Regions from separate parts of the Anaeromusa burkinensis DSM 3853 genome, predicted to be linked through region 1. Evidence: riboswitches for the same ligand, from Rfam matches in the RefSeq annotation. Region 1 holds a riboswitch; each other region holds the start of a gene.
The links. A riboswitch is a leader RNA that binds a small molecule or an ion and turns the genes downstream of it on or off. The one in region 1 is predicted to bind S-adenosylmethionine.

Region 1 (5,052 bases):
TGGAAATGAAAAGCGAGCTTGAAAAAATGCGCGAACAAGTGCAAAACGTAGAATAAGCTAGTATGTTACGGTCAAATTAACGTTTAGGAGGATGTATTTATGGACATCAAGTTGATCAATATTGGGTTTGGTAATATTGTTTCTGCTAACCGCATTATTTCGATAGTCAGCCCTGAATCAGCGCCAATCAAGCGGATTATTCAAGAAGCTCGCGACAGGGGCATGCTGATTGACGCTACCTACGGACGTCGTACTCGGGCGGTCATCATTGCTGATAGCGATCATGTCATTTTGTCCGCAGTACAGCCGGAAACGGTGGCGCATCGTTTGGTGAACAAGGATAGCGGCAGCGATCCTCAAGACTAAAATAAAAGCGAGGGAAGCGGCTATGGCGCAAACTAAGGGGATTTTAATTGTAATCTCAGGCCCTTCCGGGACCGGCAAGGGCACGGTGTGCAAGGAATTGCTGCAGCAATTGCCATACCTTGAATTTTCTATTTCCGCTACGACTAGAGCCCCTCGGGAGGGGGAGGTTCATGGCGTGAACTACTGGTTTACGCCAAAAGAACGTTTTCAGGATATGATCCAGGAAAAAGCCTTGTTGGAATGGGCGGAAGTATATGGAAATTATTACGGCACGCCGCGAAATTACGTGTTGGAGCGTTTAGAGGCAGGCAGTGATGTTTTGCTGGAGATTGACACGCAAGGCGCGTTGCAGGTAAAGGAAAGCTATCCGGATGGAGTTTTTGTCTTTTTGATGCCGCCTTCGTTGACCGAGTTGCGGCGGCGTATAGCCGGCCGGGGGACGGAAACAGCGGACGTAATTGAACGCCGCTTGCAAGCGGCGGAGCACGAAGTGACCTTGGCTTCTAAATACGACTACGTGTTGGTGAATGACATAGTGGCTGATGCCGTTGCCAAAATTAAGGGAATTGTGATGGCAGAAAAGTGTCGCGTACGGCGCAACGCCGCCTTGATTGCAAGCATGCAAAAATTTGGAGATATTTCACATACGGGGGAATTGATATGATAAAACCATCTTTAGATGTATTGATGACAAAAGTGGACAGCAAATATACGCTGGTAGTTTTAGCGGCTAAACGAGCTCGGACCTTGCTGGATGAAGAACCGGGAGCGTTAGAAGGACGCGCCAAAAAGCAAGTTACCGTAGCGCTGGAGGAAATCGCCGCTGACCGCGTGACCTATGAACGGACAAAACACGGAATCAAGTAAAGGGGGCGACTGCCATGCCTTTTACAGGAAAGACTGTTGTGGTGGGCGTGTGCGGCGGCATTGCCGCTTATAAGGCGGTGGAGCTTGTCAGTCGGCTGCGCAAGCAAATGGCGACGGTGCATGTGATCATGACGCAGCATGCTGCTGAGTTTGTGACTCCGTTGACGTTTCGGGAATTGAGCGGCCAGCCGGTGGTTGTCAGCATGTGGGATGAGCCTAAAAATTGGCATGTGGAGCATATTGCGTTAGCAACGGCGGCGGATTTATTTATCGTAGCGCCGGCTACTGCTAATATTCTGGGCAAATTGGCTGCTGGTATTGCTGATGATATGCTTTCAACAACCATTATGGCGACGCAAGCTCCAGTGTTGCTGGCGCCAGCGATGAATACCAATATGTATCTTAATCCGATTGTGCAGAAAAATCTGCGGACGCTGGCGGAGTTGGGGTATTCTATTTTGCCGCCAGCCTGCGGCAAGCTGGCCTGTGGTACCGAAGGCCCGGGGCGCTTGCCGGAGCCGGTGGAAATTGTCGAGGCGGCAGCGGCTGTGCTGAGAGAAAAGAAAAGTCTCCAAGGCGTACGGGTGCTGGTGACGGCTGGCGGTACAAGAGAGCCTATTGATCCGGTGCGCTATCTGGGCAACCGCTCCAGCGGCAAGATGGGTTATGCCATTGCCGCTCAGGCGGCGCGTCGCGGGGCCGAGGTTATTCTTGTTTCTGGTCCGGTTGCGCTGGAGACGCCTGCGGGGGTAACGCGAATCAATGTGGAATCAGCGGCGCAGATGCGCGAAGCGGTGCTGCGTGAATTTCCAAAGGTACAGGTGGTAGTCAAGGCGGCGGCTGTGGCCGACTATGCGGTTGAGCATCCGGCGGAGCATAAAATTAAAAAGAATGATGAACAACTGACGTTGGTTTTGAGGAAAAATCCTGATATTCTCAAAGAATTGGGTGAAAAGAAACAGAGCCAATTGTTAGTGGGCTTTGCGGCGGAAACTCGAGAGCTTCTTACTCACGCCAGAGAAAAGCTAGAAAAGAAGAATTTGGATTTAATTGTGGCTAATGACGTGACTATGCCTGGCGCTGGTTTTCAAAGCGATACCAATATTGTCAAGATATTGCGTCGTGACGGCGCCATGGAGGAGTGGCCGCAACTGTCTAAAGAGGAAGTGGCAGCCCGTTTATGGGATATGCTTGAAAAAATGTTGGCTGAAACAGTTGCTTTTTCTTGATGCAGTCTATATAATTTAATTTGTATTTTCTCTACAAATGCATAAGCAAACCATCCAGAGTTGGCTGAGGGACTGGCCCGATGAAGCTGCGGCAACCATTGCTATTAAGGCAAAACGGTGCCAATTCCTGCATCTGTTGATGCGAGATGGGAGTAAGGACTAAGTTCCCTCCCTTTTTCGGGAGGGTTTCTTTTTTAGTCGAAAAATAGGAGGCGAAGCATTCTTGAAGAAACGAGTATTATTTACATCGGAATCAGTAACAGAAGGACATCCGGATAAGCTGGCGGATCAAGTATCCGACGCTGTTTTGGACGCCATTCTGGAAAAGGACCCGCAGGCTCGTGTGGCTTGCGAGACCTTAGTAACGACCGGCCTGGTTCATGTGGTTGGTGAAATCACCACCTCATGCTATGTGGATATTCCGCATATTGTCAGGGAGACGGTAAAGGAAATTGGCTATACTCGCGCCAAGTTCGGCTTTGATGGAGATACTTGCGGTGTAATGGTGTCTATTGACGAGCAGTCGCCTGATATTGCCATGGGCGTTAATGAGGCGTTGGAGGCAAAACAGGGCAATACCGATTTAATGGAAGCTATTGGCGCAGGCGACCAGGGGATGATGTTCGGCTATGCTACGAACGAAACTCCGGAATTCATGCCGTTGCCGATTGCGTTGGCGCATCGCCTATCACGGCGTCTGGCGGAAATTCGCAAGACCGATGTGGTAGACTATCTGCGTCCTGACGGCAAAACCCAGGTCACTGTGGAATACGAAGACGGCGTGCCTGTACGTATCGACGCGATCGTTATTTCCACGCAGCATGGCCCGGAAGTAACGCGCGAGCAAATCGAAGCGGATTTGCGCAAGCATGTCATTGAACCGGTAGTGCCAGCAAAATTCTTGGATGATAAAACCAAGTATTATATTAATCCTACCGGACGTTTTGTGGTGGGCGGCCCTCAGGGCGACGCCGGCTTGACGGGACGTAAAATCATCGTTGATACTTATGGCGGCATGGCTCGTCATGGCGGCGGCGCATTCTCCGGCAAGGATCCGACAAAGGTAGATCGCTCCGGTGCTTATGCAGCGCGGTATGTCGCTAAAAACATCGTAGCCGCCGGTTTGGCGGACAAATGTGAAATTCAGCTGGCTTATGCCATTGGCGTAGCTCAGCCGGTATCGATCATGGTGGAAACCTTTGGCACGGCCAAAGTGGAGGAAACCTTGATTGCAGAGCTGATTAAAAAGCACTTTGATCTGCGGCCTGCGGGCATTATCAAAATGCTGGATCTGCGTCGTCCTTTGTATCGCCAAACAGCCGCCTACGGTCATTTTGGCCGTACCGACGTCGAGCTTCCTTGGGAGCAGACAGACAAAGCCGCTGCCATTCGCAGCGACGCTGGAATGTAAGAGTAATAGGAACAGCCTTGATCGAGTTTTTTGCTCGGTCAGGGCTGTTTTTTCTTGGTCAGATATACATCGTGACGGCGACAACGAACCGCGAAATACACGAAATACGCGAAAGGGTTTATGAATGCGACTCTCGTTCAATCCTTCCTGCTTTTTGTATGGCATCTCCAGGCGCTTTCCACTATACTAGATATATAACGACAATGGGTGAAAGGGATGAATTGATGGAAACAGTTGTGGCGGATGTACTGGTGAATATTGCCGCCAGGCGGGTGGAAAAACCTTTTACCTATGCGATTCCTAATGTGTTACAAGAAGAAGTTCAGCGCGGCTGTCGGGTGCTGGTTCCCTTTGGAGCCAGACTGGAAGAAGGCTTTGTTTGGCAGGTGCGCAGTTGTTCGCAGGAAGAAGAAAGCAACTGGAAAGAGATTAACGCTTGTCTGGACCTAGTGCCTTGGTTTGATGAAGCGGCCTTGTCCACGGCTCAGTGGCTTAGCCGCTATTATTTATGCACTTTGGCCGAAGCGCTGCGCCTTTTTGTGCCCGGCAAGCGCAGCGTACGTACAGAACGGATTTATTTTGCCGGTGAAGAGGAGCCGGAAGGGTTTTCTTTGGCGGAGCTGGCGCTTTGGAATTTGTTTAAAGAGCGAAGTTCTTGGACGGAAAAAGGCTTTTGCCAACAGGCGGGAGAGGACGGCATCCGTATTTTACGCCGCTGGTGTCGCCTGGGTTTGGCGAAAAGTTATTGGCAAGGACGACGGCGGACCCAGGAGAAGACCGAATCCATTTGGTTGGCCCAAGAACTTTCCTTGGAGGAAAGGCAATCGGCGCTGCTTGGACTGGAACGGAAGAAAGCCCAAGCGGCGGCTTTGCAGTGGCTGTGGGAGCATCCTTTTCTGCAGCGTTCTCAACTGGCTCAAAGCGGTATTAGCCTAGGGGTGTTGAAAGCATTGACAGATGCCGGTCTGGTTCGACGCGAGGAACGACGTGTATATCGTCAGGACATCTATTTGAGCGAGGGCGCAAGCGAACTAGAACCGCTGAACGAGGCGCAGCAGCAGGCGATGGCGGCGCTTGACAAGGGATTGGACGGGAAAGAGACTCAGGAGTTTTTGCTTTTTGGCGTTACCGGGAGCGGTAAGACGCGGGTGTATTTAGAAGCTGTGCGCAAGGTGCTGT
Region 2 (5,052 bases), on a different contig from region 1:
TTTCAACAGTTTATTTGTCTCTCCTCAAAAACTCCCCTACGACGCAAGTAACATTTTTCACGGTCAACTCTTGCTAAAACATCATTTTTGTACTACATTGATGAAGTCAGGTTTTCACTTGTTCTTTTTGTTCAAAATTTAAAATAAAAGGAGAGAAACAATATGGATACACGCAATGGTATGTTCGGTGAATTTGGAGGCCAATACGTACCCGAGTTTTTGCTGCCCGCGTTAGAAGAAGTAGCTGTCGCCTATGAAAAGATCCGCCAAACGGAGTCGTTCCAAGCGGAATTTGCCAAATATCTGCGCCAATATGTCGGCCGCCCCTCTTTATTGTATGCTGCAGAAAACCTTTCGCGCCATCTCGGCGGCGCCACGATCTATCTCAAACGCGAAGACCTGAACCATACAGGTTCTCACAAAATTAACAACGCCATTGGCCAGGCTCTCCTGGCCCGGAGCATGGGCAAAAAACATGTAATCGCCGAAACCGGCGCCGGGCAACACGGCGTCGCTACCGCTACCGTTGCCGCCTTATTCGGCTTGAAATGCACCGTGTTCATGGGCGAAGAAGATGTATCCCGGCAGGAATTAAACGTGTTTCGCATGCGCGCCCTCGGCGCGGAAGTCGTTTCCGTCACTCGTGGCACGCGCACCCTTAAGGACGCTGTCGATGCGGCACTGGAATACTGGGTGGAACATCTAACAGACACTTTCTATCTTTTAGGCTCCGCCGTCGGTCCGCATCCATATCCCTTGATGGTTCGCGACTTTCAGGAAATCATCGGCCGCGAAGCTCGCCAGCAAATGCTGGAAACCGCAGGGCGCCTGCCAGACAGCATCGTCGCCTGCGTCGGCGGCGGCAGCAACGCCATCGGTCTTTTTGCCGCTTTCTTAGAAGACCCATCCGTAAAAATCTATGGCGCTGAAGCCGCAGGCAAAGGCGTAAACACGCCCGACCACGCCGCCACGCTCACCCTAGGCCGCCCCGGCGTCCTGCACGGTTTCCGCAGCTATGTCCTGCAAGACGAAAAAGACGAAGTTCTGCCGGTCTATTCCATTTCCGCCGGCCTAGATTATCCCGGCGTCGGACCCGAACACGCCCATCTTAAAGATATCGGCCGCGTCAACTACCAGGCTGTCACCGACCAGGAAGCGCTGGACGCTTTCTTCCTCCTGAGCCGCACCGAAGGCATCATTCCCGCCCTGGAAAGTTCTCATGCCCTGGCTTTAGCCTGCAAGCTCGCTAAAGAATACGGCCCCGAGCACCTGCTCCTCGTCAATCTCTCCGGCCGCGGCGACAAAGACGCCGCCCAGGTAGCCGCCATCACAGGGATGTAAGATATAAAAGCCAACAGGAGTAAAGGGAGTAGAGTGAGGGTGCAACTGAGGATTACGAGTTTTGAAAAGAAAATATAATTTAAACCAATAGGAGGAGCTGCTGATTTACTGAGCACTCTGCCACACTGAGCAATTTTTTTGTTTGGCCAGAAAAGGGGACCGAGGGAATAGCGGCGCTATTTCGAGGTTTCCTTTTCACAGTCAGGCGGAAAAAGAGCCAGCGTGGCATGGGCTCATAAGTCAGCAGTTCCTTAGCGAAGGAAGCGCCAGGCCGTCTCGGAAACGATGATGTCCTGGCGCGATATTTTTTTCAGGTCAAAAAGGTTAACAAGCTCCTGCGGCTGCGCTTCTTCCAACGTAGGCAACAAACCGGCCAGCCACGCCAATAGTCCAATAATCTTCTCCGCTCTTACGCCGCGTTCTCGCAAGACGGCCACAGCCAAAGCGCCATGTCGTTTAGACAGCCGCACTCCCTTTTCATCCACTAAAAGAGGCACATGCGAGAACAAGGGCGCAGCATAGCCCAACAGGCGATATAAATACAGCTGTCTCGGCGTAGAAGCCAGCAAATCCGCGCCGCGCAGTACATGGGTAATACCCATTAGCGCATCATCTACCACGACTGCTAACTGATAAGCATGAACGCCATCAGAACGGCGAACGACAAAGTCGCCGCACTCTTGTCGTAAATTTTGCCGCACTAAGCCATATACGCCATCTTCAAAAACAATCTCTTCTTCTGGTACTTTCAGCCGTAATGAAGGCTTCCTGGTAAGCTTGCTTCCCGCAACACCACCCGCACAAGTTCCTTGATAAATTCGCTCGCCGTCTTCGCCGTGCGGGGCGGACGCCGCCAGCTCCGCTCGGGTACAATAACAAGGATAAATCAATTCCTGCCGCCGCAGCCTCTGCAGCGCTTCCTCGTACAAACCACGCCGTTTATCCTGCTCATAAGGTCCATAGGCGCCGCCCAAATCGCCGCCTTCCTCCCAATCAAGTCCCAGCCAACGCAAATCCTTCTCTAAGCCCTCCACATACTCTGCTCTGGAACGATCAGGGTCCAAATCTTCCATACGCAGCACCAATTGGCCTTTTCCGGCTCGCACTTGCAGCCAAGCCAGCAGCGCCGTCCAGGCATTGCCCAAATGCATCTGACCTGTAGGACTTGGGGCAAAACGCCCTCTCATTGTTTTTGACAAAACTACTTCTCTCCATCCCCTATCATTTATTGAAGAAAAAGATTCGCGCCAGCCTCATTGCAATCCTGCCGCTTGGCAAGAAAAACCGCTGCGCAAGCTTTGGACGCAGAAACCAAAGCAGCCTCAAGAAGTACATATTTCTTTTCGCAAGGAACAACAACGCGATTTAGCATCGACCACCGGACACTTTGTTGCGTTTTACCGCTTATTTTATGCATTTTTGTTTCAAAGCAGCCATTTTACTCTTGACGCGCAAATAAACCCATGGTATTCTCTTTATAAATTAAATAGTTGTTTTACCGCTTATCAAGAGAGGCTGAGGGACTGGCCCGATGACGCCCGGCAACCGGCAGAATTATGCAGTGGTGCCAATTCCAGCAGGCTAGCCGCCTGGGAGATAAGAGGAGGGCATTTGTTTGCACCCCTTTTCTCTCCAGAGAAGAGGATTTTTTATTTTGCGGAAGTTGACAGGAGGTGCCGTCATGGAACAAAAGGAATTTATTTTTTCACCCGAACAAGCCCATGGTCAGGAAGAGCAGGTGTTGGTGTTTTTAAGTGACGGCTCGGTTGTTACCTGCACTAGCCGCAGCGGCGACAGCTCGTTTCTTCCAACAAGCCGAACCTAATAGAAACCATACTTTTTAACTTCATATGTAAGTTCTCTTATCAAGAGAGGCTGAGGGACTGGCCCGATGACGCCCGGCAACCGGCAGGAAACTGCATTGGTGCCAATTCCAGCAGGCAGCTTGCCTGAAAGATGAGAGACGCACGGCAGGCCCGTTCGTCTCGGGGCCTGTTTTTTTTATTTTCCGGAGGTGACCTTCATGAATCCAAGTACGCCAAAGCCTCCTTGTGAGCCGACCTCGCAGGAAGAAGAAATTGTTATCGTCATCCGCGGCGGCAGTATTGTTAGTTTTACAAAGCGCTTAATCGAAAAAAAATAGTATAACAAGGAGTGACTACCATGCATATTTCTTCACAGCTTGTTCAAATCGGCTGCAAAGCCGATCCCCGTACCGGTGCGTTGAGCACCCCAATTTATCAAACCGCGTCTTTTCGCCACCCTGCTTTGGGAGAAAGCACTGGCTATGATTACACTCGCAGCGGCAACCCGACAAGGCAAGCTCTCGAAGAAGGACTAGCTCGCCTTGAAGGAGGCGCTGGCGCCTGTGCTTTCTCTTCCGGTTTGGCAGCAATTACCACGCTTTTAATGCTCTACAAAAATGGGGACCATTTGATTGTCGTCGAGGACTGTTACGGCGGCACTTACCGCCTTTTCGAGCAAGTACTGTCCCGCTTTGGCTTGACTGCCTCCTATGTTGACGCTACCACCCTAGACGCCATCAGGCAAGCCCTTCGCCCTGAAACCAAAGCCGTCTTCATTGAAACTCCTACCAACCCCCTCTTGCGCATTGTTGATTTGCGGGCCTTGGCTTCGTTTTGCCAAAATAACAGCCTTCAGCTTATTGTGGATAATACTTTTTTGACACCCTACTTCCAGCGTCCCTTGGAACTTGGCGCCGACCTTGTCGTACATAGCGGTACCAAATACCTTGCAGGACACAACGACTTACTGTGCGGCGTTATCGTCGCCAAAGAACCAGAGCTCGCCGAAAAAGTAAGATTTCTGCAAAATGCTACTGGCGCCATTCTCAGCCCCAGCGACAGCTGGCTCCTCATACGCAGTTTAAAAACGTTAGCGCTGCGCATGGAAAAACACAACGCCAACGCCCTTGCCATTTCCCGCTGGCTGCTGGAACACCCCAAAGTCAGCCGCGTGTTCTACCCCGGCCTGCCGCTGCACAACGGCCATACCATCCATGAAAGCCAGGCCAGCGGCTACGGCGGCATGGTGTCCTTTGAAGTAACTGACCCGACACTGGTACCCCAAATATTAGCCAATGTCCAGCTCATCCAATTTGCCGAAAGCCTGGGAGGCGTTGAAACGCTGATTACCTTCCCTGCCGTACAAACCCATGCAGACATTCCCGCCGCCGACCGCGAACGCTTAGGCATCTCTGACCGCCTGCTTCGCCTGTCCGTCGGCATCGAAGACGCTAACGATCTCATCGCCGACTTAGGTCATGCCTTAGGGGAGCGAACAAGAGAATCGGAGTAACTTGAGGGTACGATAGAGGACTACAAAGAACTATAAAACAAAGGCGCCGCTGCTTTCATGAGCACGCCGCTAAACCAAGGAGTTTTTTCGCCAGACGAGAAAGAAAACGCAGGCATAGCGGCGCTATACCGAGGCTTTCTGACAATGTCCGGCGGAAAAAGAACCGGTTTAGCGTGAGATGCGAGTAAAGCAACGTCGCTATAAGGAGGACTTCTTATGCATGATTTTTCCACCCGCTTGCTGGCCCCAGGTCTGCCAGCTAACGAACGTTTAGGGGCCAGCAGCGTCCCTGTATTTCAAACTTCCACCTTCGACCAGCGTTATGAAGAAAACGCCCCTTTTGAATACTCCCGCAGCGGCAATCCCACACGACAAGCGCTGGAAACCGTAGCC
Region 3 (5,052 bases), on a different contig from region 1:
GGAGGGAACGGTTATCGGTTTCGCCTTCGCGTACGGCAATGACATGCGCATAGGCGGAGGATGCCGGTTCCATGAGCAGAGCCTTGTTGGGCGCTAGGCCGTATGAAAAAGCATAGCCGCTGGGAATGCCTAAGAGATGTGCGTCTTCCATATGTCTGGGAAGTGTATTGGCCATAGCTGTTTTGAAGACAAGCCCCAAGGGGTTTCCCTGTATATCTTCCAGCGTAGGGGCTGGCAGCGCATCCTGCCGCAAGGCGATGACGCCGCTTTTATGGAGCAGTAGCAAGGCTCGGCTCAGACTGATCGGATCCTGGGGCAGGGCGACAACAGCCCCGCGCGGCAAATCATTGAGGCTGGAGATTTTTTTTGAATAAAAACCCAGGGGGAAAAGTACCGTCTTGGCTGCTGCTTGCAATTTAAAACCACGGTCTTTATTGACAGTTGTTAAATAGGCTTCCGGCTGAAAAATATTGGCGTCTATCTTTTCATTGGCCAGGGCTTCATTGATTTTGACATAATCGTTGAATTTTACGACTTGAATGTGCAGGCCGTCTTTTTCAGCGACATTTTGTACGACCTTTAAGATGTCTTCGTGCGGTCCGGCCACAATGCCCACTTTAATCGGTTTGACCGTGCTGGTCATAATGGCCACGGCATAGCCAATGCCGATCATAACTACTAAAAGACTTACTAGTAAGATGGCTAGTTTGCGATTTGACATAGAAAAACCCCCATGCAGGCGCAACGCAGCGTTGCTTCCGCACAGGGGCTGCACGTCAGATTAAAACGCTGGAACGATTGCACCTTGATATTTCTCGTTGATGAATTTCCTCACTTCGTCAGAGGTCAGCGCTTTCGTCAGCTTTTGAATTTCAGGACGATTTTCATCTCCCTTGCGAATCGTCAAGATATTAGCGTAAGGAGAATCCTTCTGCTCAATGAACAAAGCATCTTTAGCAGGGACTAATTTGGCTTCTAGCGCATAGTTCGTGTTGATAACGGCAATAGCCAGATCTTCAAGAGAACGAGGCAGTTGCGGCGCTTCGAGTTCACGGATTTTTAGGTTTTTGGGGTTGGAGACAATATCGGAAATCGTAGCGTTTACGCCAACGCCTTCCTTAAGTTTCAGTAAACCGGCTTTTTCCAGCAGAGAAAGGGCGCGTCCGCCATTTGTCGGGTCATTGGGAATGCCAACTTGAGCGCCATCGGCTAAGTCGTTAAGATTTTTAATTTTTTGAGAATATACGCCCATAGGCTCAATATGAACTTTTGTAGTGTAAGCCAACTGCAAATTGCGTTCAGAAATGAATTTATTCAAGTAGGGTACATGCTGAAAGAAGTTGGCGTCCAGTTCCTTATCCGCTACCGCAAGATTTGGACGTACATAATCGTTCATTTCGACGATTACCAGGTCGATTCCTTCTTTAGCTAAAATCGGCTTAACGACGTTGAGAATTTCCGCATGCGGTACCGGAGTGGCGCCGACTTTCAGAACGGTTTTGGCATTTTGCGCTGCGGGTTTGGAGTCATTGCCGCCGCAACCGGCAATAACCAAGGTCAACGAGAGAAGAACTACCAGAAGAAGCAGAGATTTTTTTTTCATAGAAATTACCTCCTTGAAATTTTCTTATTTTTTATTGAGCTTGGCTGCAATCAGATCGCCGCAGGATTGGATGATTTGTACCTGAGCGACCAAAACGACAACCGTTGCCAACATCACATCACCGCGAAAACGCTGATAACCATAGCGAATGGCCAAATCCCCCAGACCGCCGCCTCCAATGGCGCCGGCCATGGCGGAATAGCCTACAAGGCTAATGACCATTAAGGTTAATCCCGAAATGATGGAAGGCATAGACTCTGGTAAAAGCACCCGGGTAATGATGGCCAGCGGCGACGCGCCCATAGCTTGCGCAGCTTCCACCAATCCATAATCTACTTCCTTAATAGCGGTTTCTACAATACGAGCTAAAAAGGGAATGGCGGCCAAACTTAAGGGCACAACCGCGGCGTCAGTGCCAATAGAGGTTCCCGCGATCATACGGGTGACAGGAATGATGGCTACCATCAAAATAATAAAAGGAACCGAACGGCAAGCGTTAACAATAGCGCCTAAAACGCGATAGAGAGCTAAATTTTCCAGGATGTGTCCTTTGTCAGTTGTGACTAAAATGACACCCAAGGGAATGCCGAAAAGAGCGGCGACAAAGGAGGAAAAAGCTACCATATAGGTGGTTTCTCCCAAAGACTTAACCAGCAAGAGAAGCATGTCTTGAGACATAGCCGATCACCTCAATTCCAAGATTGCGTTGTTTCAAATAGGCTAAGGCCGCATCTAGATCTGTTTGCGCGCCTGACAGTTCTAAAATGAGCGTACCATAGGGAGTGCTTTGAATGTGGTCGATGTTGCCGTAGAGAATGTTGGGCGTGACTTGATACTGACGAATCAAAGTAGCGATAACAGGCTCTTCGGCGGATTGCCCTAAGAAGGATAGGCGCAGTACCAGATTGCCTTCCGGCAAGGGGGTAGAAGAGAAAGCCACGTCTGCGAGAACTTCCGGCAGATCATGGTTAATGATGGTGCGAATGAATTCTCTTGTTGTATCGGTTTTAGGCTGGGTGAATACATCCAAAACAGGGCCTTCTTCGCTGATGACGCCGTTTTCAATGACTGCGACACGGTCGCAAATTTCTTTAATGACTTGCATTTCGTGCGTGATGAGCACAATGGTCAGGCCAAGTTGCTTGTTAATATTTTTCAGTAGCTCTAAAATGGCTTTGGTGGTCTGCGGGTCTAGAGCGGAGGTGGCTTCATCGCAAAGCAGCACGGTTGGCTGGTTTGCCAGTGCGCGAGCGATGCCTACGCGCTGTTTTTGTCCGCCAGAAAGTTGCGCCGGATATTGATCACGCTTGTCGGAGAGCTCGACCAACTCTAAGAGGCGGCTGACTTTTTGTTCGATTTCTTTTTTGCTGACACCAGCCAACTCTAAGGGGAAGGCTATGTTTTCAAATACTGTGCGGGAGGAAAGCAGATTGAAATGCTGAAAAATCATGCCGATTTTTTTGCGCGCTTCCCGGAGCTGTTGTTCATTAAAGGAAGTCAGTTCTTGGCCGTTAACAGTAACGGTTCCGGCAGTAGGCCGCTCCAGAAGATTGATGCAGCGAATAAGGGTGCTCTTGCCAGCGCCGCTTTTGCCTATGACTCCAAAAATCTCTCCCTCTTCAATGGTGAGACTGATGCCCCGCAAGGCGTGAACGGCGTCGGAGCCGCTGGAAGCGGGATAGGTTTTTTCGATGTTTTCTAGCTGAATCATGGTGAATCCCCTCTCTGCAAATGCATGTAAATACAAAAAATCTCTTCGTGGCAAGCGAAGAGACGTCATGAGTACAACTCAGTTCTTCATCTGCCAGGCGTATCCTGCAGGAATTGGCACCGTTCACCTATGTGATGGTTGCCGCGGCTTCATCGGGCCCGTCCCTCTGCCAGCTCTTGATGAAAAAATATGAAATTATCAGTTCTTAAAAATCAAATGCTTACGGATGCAATTGATTACGTGAGAATAACTTTAGCACGCGTCTAGAGCGCTGTCAAGAAAAAAATATTTTCACAAACTAAAGAAGAAAAGAAGTGAAGGGAGGACTTTGAAGGGAAAGAGAGAATATGTATAAGATGTTCATGTGTTGATGAAAGGGGTAATCTAATGGTAAATCCGAAGTTGAAAGATGTTCTTACCGACCATTTGTGTGAAGCAGTATTGCAGTTGGAAACAGTGGAAGAATGTTATCAACTCTTTGAAGACATTTGTACAATTAGCGAGCTTAAGGCGCTGGCGCAGCGGTTGGAAGTAGCTCGGATGCTGCGTAAAAAACATACCTATGATGAAATTGTAGATCGTACCGGAGCCAGCACCGCTACGATCAGCCGTGTCAAGCGTTGTTTGCATTACGGCGCTGACGGCTACAAGCTGATTTTAGAACGTATGGAAGTCAAAAATGAGGCGGAGCAAGGAGACGAAGAGATACATGAGAAAAAATGAATTTGTACCTAAAATTCCCTATGGGATGCGTGATTTCCTGCCGGGCGAAGTAGGACAAAAACGACAAGTGGAGGAAAGCCTTATTCGTTTGTTTGCTCGTTGGGGGTATGAGGAGATCATTACCCCTACTATGGAGTATATGGAAACTTTGCAGGCTGGCAGCGAAGGGATTGAGGCGCATTTATACAAGTTCTTCGACCGTCATAATCGTCTTTTAGCTTTGCGGCCGGACATGACCACTCCCATTGCCAGAGTGGCGGCTACCCGTCTGAAGGATCAGGAAGCTCCGCTGCGGCTTTGCTATTTAGCGAATGTGTTTCGCTATGAAGAGGCGCAGGCCGGACGGCAATGCGAATTTTACCAGGCAGGGGTTGAACTTTTGGGTGAAGGCGGCGCTACGGCGGACGCCGAAGTAGTGGCTTTAGCAGTGGAAAGTCTGTTGGATGCCGGATTGGGTTCCTTTCAAATCAGCTTAGGACAGGTTGATTTTATCAATGGTCTCTTAATGGAAGCTGGCTTGCAGGGAGAACAAAGCCGTGAAATTCGCCAGGCTTTAACAAGCCGGGATTTAGTCGGTTTGGAAAAATTGCTCGCAGACAGTGGCATTTCTGCAGGAGTGCAGCAGCTTTTACGCCGGATTCCTTTGCTGCATGGCAAACGAGAATTGCTGGAAGAAGCCCGCAGCTTAGTGAATAATGACGTCAGCCGCCGGGCGCTCGATAATTTAGCCCAAATTTACGCCTTGCTGGAGCATTATGGGGTGGCGGAGCATGTGGTTTTTGATTTAGGAGTTTTTCGTAATTTCTCCTATTATACAGGCATGGTTTTTGAAGCGTACACGCCAGGGCTTGGTTTTCCGGTGCTTGGCGGCGGACGCTATGACCAGTTGGCGGGCGCTTACGGGCAGGATTGTCCGGCTACCGGCTTTGCCTTGGGAATTGAACGAGTCCTCTTGGCGAGACAAAGGCAAAAACTGGAGGTTTGCGCCGCGAAAAGCGATGTATATATTTCTTGG
Region 4 (5,052 bases), on a different contig from region 1:
GAAAATACTCGTCGTGTTGCCCGTCCAGCACTTCGTAGACGAAGCTGGCGTTGCTGCTGCCGCCGGTCCAGAGCGCGTTCGCTTCATCGCTGGTGCGAATGGTGCTTAAAGTTAGTTCTACATAGCGTCCTTCCTCGTAAGCTTGCTGCAGGCCGCGTACAGGGGCGCGTTCTTCTAGCGTTTGATAACGAAGCAAGAAAGGAAATTTATGCTTAGTGCTTTCTTCAATGGCGTTTAGCGGGCGCAATACTTCCGGTGCGGAAGGCTCGAAAATGCCCCAGGTCCAGGTGCTGGAAGGAGAAAAGTAACGCTGCCAGAAGGCTTGCAATTCTTGATGGCTGAAGGCTTTGGCCGCAGAGTTGTCGCGCCGGAAAATGCCGGCATTACCTTCGCGGGAGATGCGCTGGAAGCTGCGCCGTACGGCATTTCCCCAATCGATGGGCTCTGTGGATTTGATGAGGATGGTATACACTTCGCTGCTGCCGGTGGCGATTTCCGCGCAGTAGTAGTGGTTGCGGTCCTGCGGCACTGCTTTTAAGGAGCGGCGCTGCCACTGCAGGATATGTACGAGACGGCCGGCGTCGTCGGTGATATAACTGTCTTGGAGCAGTTCATGGTCTTTAGTGTTATGTAAGAAGCGGTTGCCGTATTCCATGTATTCGCTGACCGTACTGCCTGTGTGGCGTAAGTCGTCCCGATAAATTTCAATTTTATGGGCCGGAGTCTGGAAAACGGTACGCACCGCGGAAAGGCTGATGTCAAGATTCATGCCGGCAGGAACCGACAGAGCGTAGCCGTTGGCGTAATCTTGATAACGCTGCCAGCCGTCGTTGGCGTCCTCGAGTGTTTTGTAGTCGTCCATTGCTTGACGGCTTGCCGGATCGGCTGCATAGCCGTTGATAAAATGCAGAGTTTCCGCCGCTGCGATTTGCGGTCCGAGAAAGGCGCTGCAAAGCAGCAATAAAATCAAAAAATAATGGCGCATGAAAAAACTCCCTTCATAACTATAAACTGATCTCTTCTAGTGTAGCGGGAAATAAAGACCGGCGCAATGAGTCTTTACGGAAGCGGGGGAGGCATGTATACTTTTAAGCAGAAAGAAATGAGCGGTTTGCTCTCTAGAGGCAGGAGGAAAAAACAATGAGTGAAGTTGTATTGCATTATACCCGGGCTGGCAAAGTGGAAAGCTTGCATCGGGCGGATATTGCTTTTGTGAATCTAAAAGGAGAACTTGTAGATGCTGTGGGTGACGCCAAGCGTCCCATGTTTTGGCGGTCCGCCGCGAAACCGTTTCAAGTGCTGCCTTTTGTCCGGGATGGCGGGGTGGAGCATTTTGGTCTGACCCAGGAGGAACTGGCTTTTTTGGTTTCTTCCCATAGCGGTGAAAAGGAACATGTGGCTTTGGCGCAAAGCGTTTTAGCTAAGGTGGGCTTGACGCCGGACGCGTTGGCTTGCGGCGCGGCCAAGCCTATGAGCGGCAAGGCGGCCACGGCGGTATTGCTGGCTGGCGAAAAGTTTCAGGCCGTCCATAACGCGTGCTCCGGCAAACACAGCGGTATGTTGGCCTTGGCTATGCTGCGGGGCTTGTCTATCGACGGCTATACGTTAGCAGAGCATGCGGTGCAGCAGGTGATGCATAAAGAGGTGGCTGCGGCGGTGGGGTTGCGGCAGGACGAGGTGGAGCTAGGCATTGACGGCTGTGGCGTGCCGGTTTTTTGGCTGCCTTTAGATCGCATGGCTTATGGGTATGCCCGCTTGGCTAAACCGGAAGGCGCTGGTTGGGGTTCGGATGAAGAGTCCATTACGGCCGTGCGTAATGCAATGGTAGCGTACCCGCATGCAGTGGCAGGAACCGGTCGTATTGATACGGTTCTTATGGAATTAACGAAAGGACGCCTTGTGGCCAAAATTGGTTCAGAAGCCGTCTATTGTTTAGCGGATACCCAGAGCGGTTTGGGAATGACCTTTAAAGTGGAGGACGGCTCCTACCGCAGCATCAATCCTATGGTTATCGGCGTGCTGAAAAGAGCGGGCCTTTTGACCAAGGAAGAAGAGGCTGCGCTTTGGGCTAAGTATCCGCCGGTGCTTAAAAATCACCGAGGAGATATTATCGGTACGATTGAGGTTCTTTTTTAATCCAGACAAAAATGATAAGAAAACTACGAATAGGCGGTTGACAGAGGATCTGTAGTCGTGATAGTATTGATTTCAACAACTCCATATAATTTCTTTTCATCATGAGTTGGCTGAGGGACTGGCCCTATGACGCCGCGGCAACCACATTTTCGTTTTTGAGCGGAAATGAACGGTGCCAATTCCTGCAGGGGGAAATCCTGGCAGATGAAGAGGGAGACGGCAACTTTATGAAACCGGGATCTCTTCGCTGCGCGAAGAGATCTTTTTTATTTAACTAGCTGAAAACAACTGAAGGAGACGATTAGTACCATGAGAAATTTTGCATCGTTGAAAGCCAAACAATTTACGGAATCCGTTATCCGCGAGATGTCCCGCGTGGCGGCGGCGCATGGCGCGATTAATTTGGCCCAAGGTTTTCCGGATTTTCCGGCGCCTCAAGAATTGAAGGAAGCGGCGCAGCGAGCCATTTTTGCAGACCATAATCAGTACGCCATTACTTGGGGCTCTAAGCCGCTGCGAGACGCCCTCGTCTGGAAGACACAGCGCGATTACGGCGTAACTTGGGACCCGGAGACGCAATTGACCGTTGTTTGTGGTTCTACCGAAGGCATGATTGCAACCTTGTTGGCAACCATCAATCCAGGGGAAGAAGTTATTGTTTTTGAACCGTTCTATGAAAATTATGGTGCTGATGTGGTGCTTTGCGGCGCCACTCCCCGCTATGTGACGCTGAAGGCGCCTGATTTTTCTTTTGATTTTGAGGAATTAGCGGCCGCTTTTAATGAGAAGACGCGCGCTATTATTATTAATACCCCCAATAATCCTACAGGCAAAGTGTTCAATAAAAAAGAGCTGGAATTTATTGCTGAATTGTGTCAGCGTTACGACTCTTTAGCGATCACTGATGAAATTTACGAGCACATTTTGTATGACAACGCAAAGCATGAACCCATTTGGACCTTGCCGGGCATGGCAGAGCGGACTATTGTCATCAACAGCGTCTCCAAAACCTACAGTGTTACTGGCTGGCGCATCGGCTTTGTAGCGGCGTCGGCGGAGCTGACAGCTTCGATTCGCAAAGTTCATGACTTCTTGACGGTAGGTGCTGCGGCGCCCCTGCAAATGGCAGTGGCCGAAGCAGTGCGCTTTGAGCCTCAATACTACGAAGAATTAGCGTCGTTTTACCGCGAACGCCGCGATTATTTGCTGAAGGTGCTGCAGGAGGTCGGCTTGGGTTGTGTACGGCCGGAAGGGGCGTACTACATTATGGCCGATATCCGGCCAATGGGCTGGGATGACGATGTGGCCTGCGCCTTCTATTTGGCGGAAAAGATTGGCGTAGCCGTAGTTCCAGGTTCCAGCTTCTATCGTCCAGACCAGCCGGACAGTCATACCTTCATTCGCTTCTGCTTCTGCAAAAAAATGGAGACCTTGGAAGCGGCGGCGCAGCGCCTGCGTCAGTGGCGCAAAAAATAGCAGTCAACGAATTTTAGGTGTCATCTTCCTGAACCATACCCAGGGCCCGGGCGTGAGAGGGGAATGAAACGGCCGGAAGTTCGCTGCCGATAGATAACAAAATCATGCGTAAACAGGGAGGAAGATCACAATGAATAAAAAATGGTTGAAATGGACCAGTGCAGCTCTGGGTGTTGTTTTGGCAGGAACTCTTTTGGCAGGATGCGGCGGCGCTTCTAAGCCGGCGGCAGATGCCAACAAACCGTTCCGAATTGGTGTGACCGCAGGTCCTCATGCGGAAATTATGGAAGAAGTTAAAAAGGTAGCCGCTAAAGACGGCCTAAATATCCAGATCGTGGAGTTTAACGATTATATTCAGCCCAATATTGCCTTGAATCAAGGGGAACTGGAAGCGAACAGCTATCAGCATCAGCCATTTTTGGACAATCAGATTCAAGAGAGAAAATATGCTTTGACCAGCGTGGCAAAAACAGTAATTTTCCCGATGGCGGCATATTCTAAGAAAGTGAAATCTGCTGCAGAACTGAAAGACGGCGCGATTGTAGCCATTCCCAACGACCCGACCAATGCGGGACGGGCGTTGCTGCTCTTGGAAAAACAGGGGCTGTTGAAGTTGAAAGAGGGCGCTGGCCTGAAAGCGACAGTGGCGGATGTTGTGGGAAATCCGAAAAACATTCAGTTGCGTGAACTGGAGGCCGCTCAGGTGCCTCGCTCCATGGAAGACGTCGATCTGGCAGTGATCAACACGAACTATGCGTTGGTGGCGGGTTTAGTTCCTACTAAAGATTCTTTGTTTATCGAAGACGGCAATTCTCCCTACGCCAATGTGATTGCCGTGCGTAGTCAGGATAAGGAGAATCCGGCTGTGCAAAAGCTGATCAAAGCCTATCAGTCTGAAGAAGTGAAAAAGTTTGTAGCAGAGCATTTCAAAGGCTCGGCTTTGGCGGCTTGGTAAAACGGTGCAATTTTCATGCGGCAGTTTCGAAGTAACGGTTTTCTAAAGGGGGCGTAATGAGTGAGCCAGACATTGAAAGAAAAAGAGGCGCGGCTTTTAGAGCTGCTGCGGCAGATGGGCAAGGTGGCGGTTGCCTTTTCCGGCGGCGTAGACAGTACGCTCTTGGCGGCGGCGGCGTACAAAGTGCTGGGGCGGCAGGCCTTGGCGGCTACGGCATCTTCGCCGTCTTTGCCGGAGTGGGAGCTTAATGACGCCAAGCGTATTGCCGAAGCGATTGGCGTGCGGCATGTGGTGCTGGAAACTCAGGAATTTTCTAAAGAGTCCTTTGTTGAAAATACTTCTTTGCGTTGTTATCATTGCAAAAAAGAGCGTTTTACAGCGCTTGTGGGCTGGTGCGAAGAGCAGAATATTCCTTGGGTTGTAGAGGGCAGCAATTTGGACGATGCCAGCGATTTTCGCCCGGGCATGAAAGCCATTGAAGAGCT

Region 2: it holds a riboswitch for S-adenosylmethionine, as region 1 does, so the genes downstream of both, C508_RS0112860 (trans-sulfuration enzyme family protein) here and metK (methionine adenosyltransferase) in region 1, are expected to answer to the same signal.
Region 3: it holds a riboswitch for S-adenosylmethionine, as region 1 does, so the genes downstream of both, C508_RS0107835 (methionine ABC transporter ATP-binding protein) here and metK (methionine adenosyltransferase) in region 1, are expected to answer to the same signal.
Region 4: it holds a riboswitch for S-adenosylmethionine, as region 1 does, so the genes downstream of both, C508_RS0105500 (pyridoxal phosphate-dependent aminotransferase) here and metK (methionine adenosyltransferase) in region 1, are expected to answer to the same signal.

The regions. Positions count from the first base shown of each region.
Region 1 is NZ_KB894591.1:111,468-116,519, reverse strand. It holds gene C508_RS0109085 (YicC/YloC family endoribonuclease) at 1-56, shown strand, start outside; gene remA (extracellular matrix/biofilm regulator RemA) at 100-366, shown strand; gene gmk (guanylate kinase) at 389-1,030, shown strand; gene rpoZ (DNA-directed RNA polymerase subunit omega) at 1,027-1,233, shown strand; gene coaBC (bifunctional phosphopantothenoylcysteine decarboxylase/phosphopantothenate--cysteine ligase CoaBC) at 1,248-2,462, shown strand; SAM riboswitch class I at 2,510-2,615, shown strand; gene metK (methionine adenosyltransferase) at 2,686-3,873, shown strand; gene priA (primosomal protein N') at 4,098-5,052, shown strand, end outside.
Region 2 is NZ_KB894599.1:13,971-19,022, forward strand. It holds gene trpB (tryptophan synthase subunit beta) at 163-1,341, shown strand; gene gluQRS (tRNA glutamyl-Q(34) synthetase GluQRS) at 1,593-2,540, opposite strand; SAM riboswitch class I at 2,841-2,944, shown strand; gene C508_RS20390 (hypothetical protein) at 3,023-3,166, shown strand; SAM riboswitch class I at 3,201-3,304, shown strand; gene C508_RS0112860 (trans-sulfuration enzyme family protein) at 3,505-4,659, shown strand; gene C508_RS0112870 (trans-sulfuration enzyme family protein) at 4,876-5,052, shown strand, end outside.
Region 3 is NZ_KB894590.1:11,165-16,216, forward strand. It holds gene C508_RS0107820 (MetQ/NlpA family ABC transporter substrate-binding protein) at 1-721, opposite strand, end outside; gene C508_RS0107825 (MetQ/NlpA family ABC transporter substrate-binding protein) at 782-1,603, opposite strand; gene C508_RS0107830 (methionine ABC transporter permease) at 1,628-2,281, opposite strand; gene C508_RS0107835 (methionine ABC transporter ATP-binding protein) at 2,250-3,314, opposite strand; SAM riboswitch class I at 3,398-3,500, opposite strand; gene C508_RS0107840 (YerC/YecD family TrpR-related protein) at 3,702-4,037, shown strand; gene hisZ (ATP phosphoribosyltransferase regulatory subunit) at 4,024-5,052, shown strand, end outside.
Region 4 is NZ_KB894587.1:12,520-17,571, reverse strand. It holds gene C508_RS17885 (glycoside hydrolase family 26 protein) at 1-985, opposite strand, end outside; gene C508_RS0105505 (asparaginase) at 1,141-2,136, shown strand; SAM riboswitch class I at 2,230-2,347, shown strand; gene C508_RS0105500 (pyridoxal phosphate-dependent aminotransferase) at 2,446-3,612, shown strand; gene C508_RS0105495 (MetQ/NlpA family ABC transporter substrate-binding protein) at 3,743-4,567, shown strand; gene larE (ATP-dependent sacrificial sulfur transferase LarE) at 4,628-5,052, shown strand, end outside.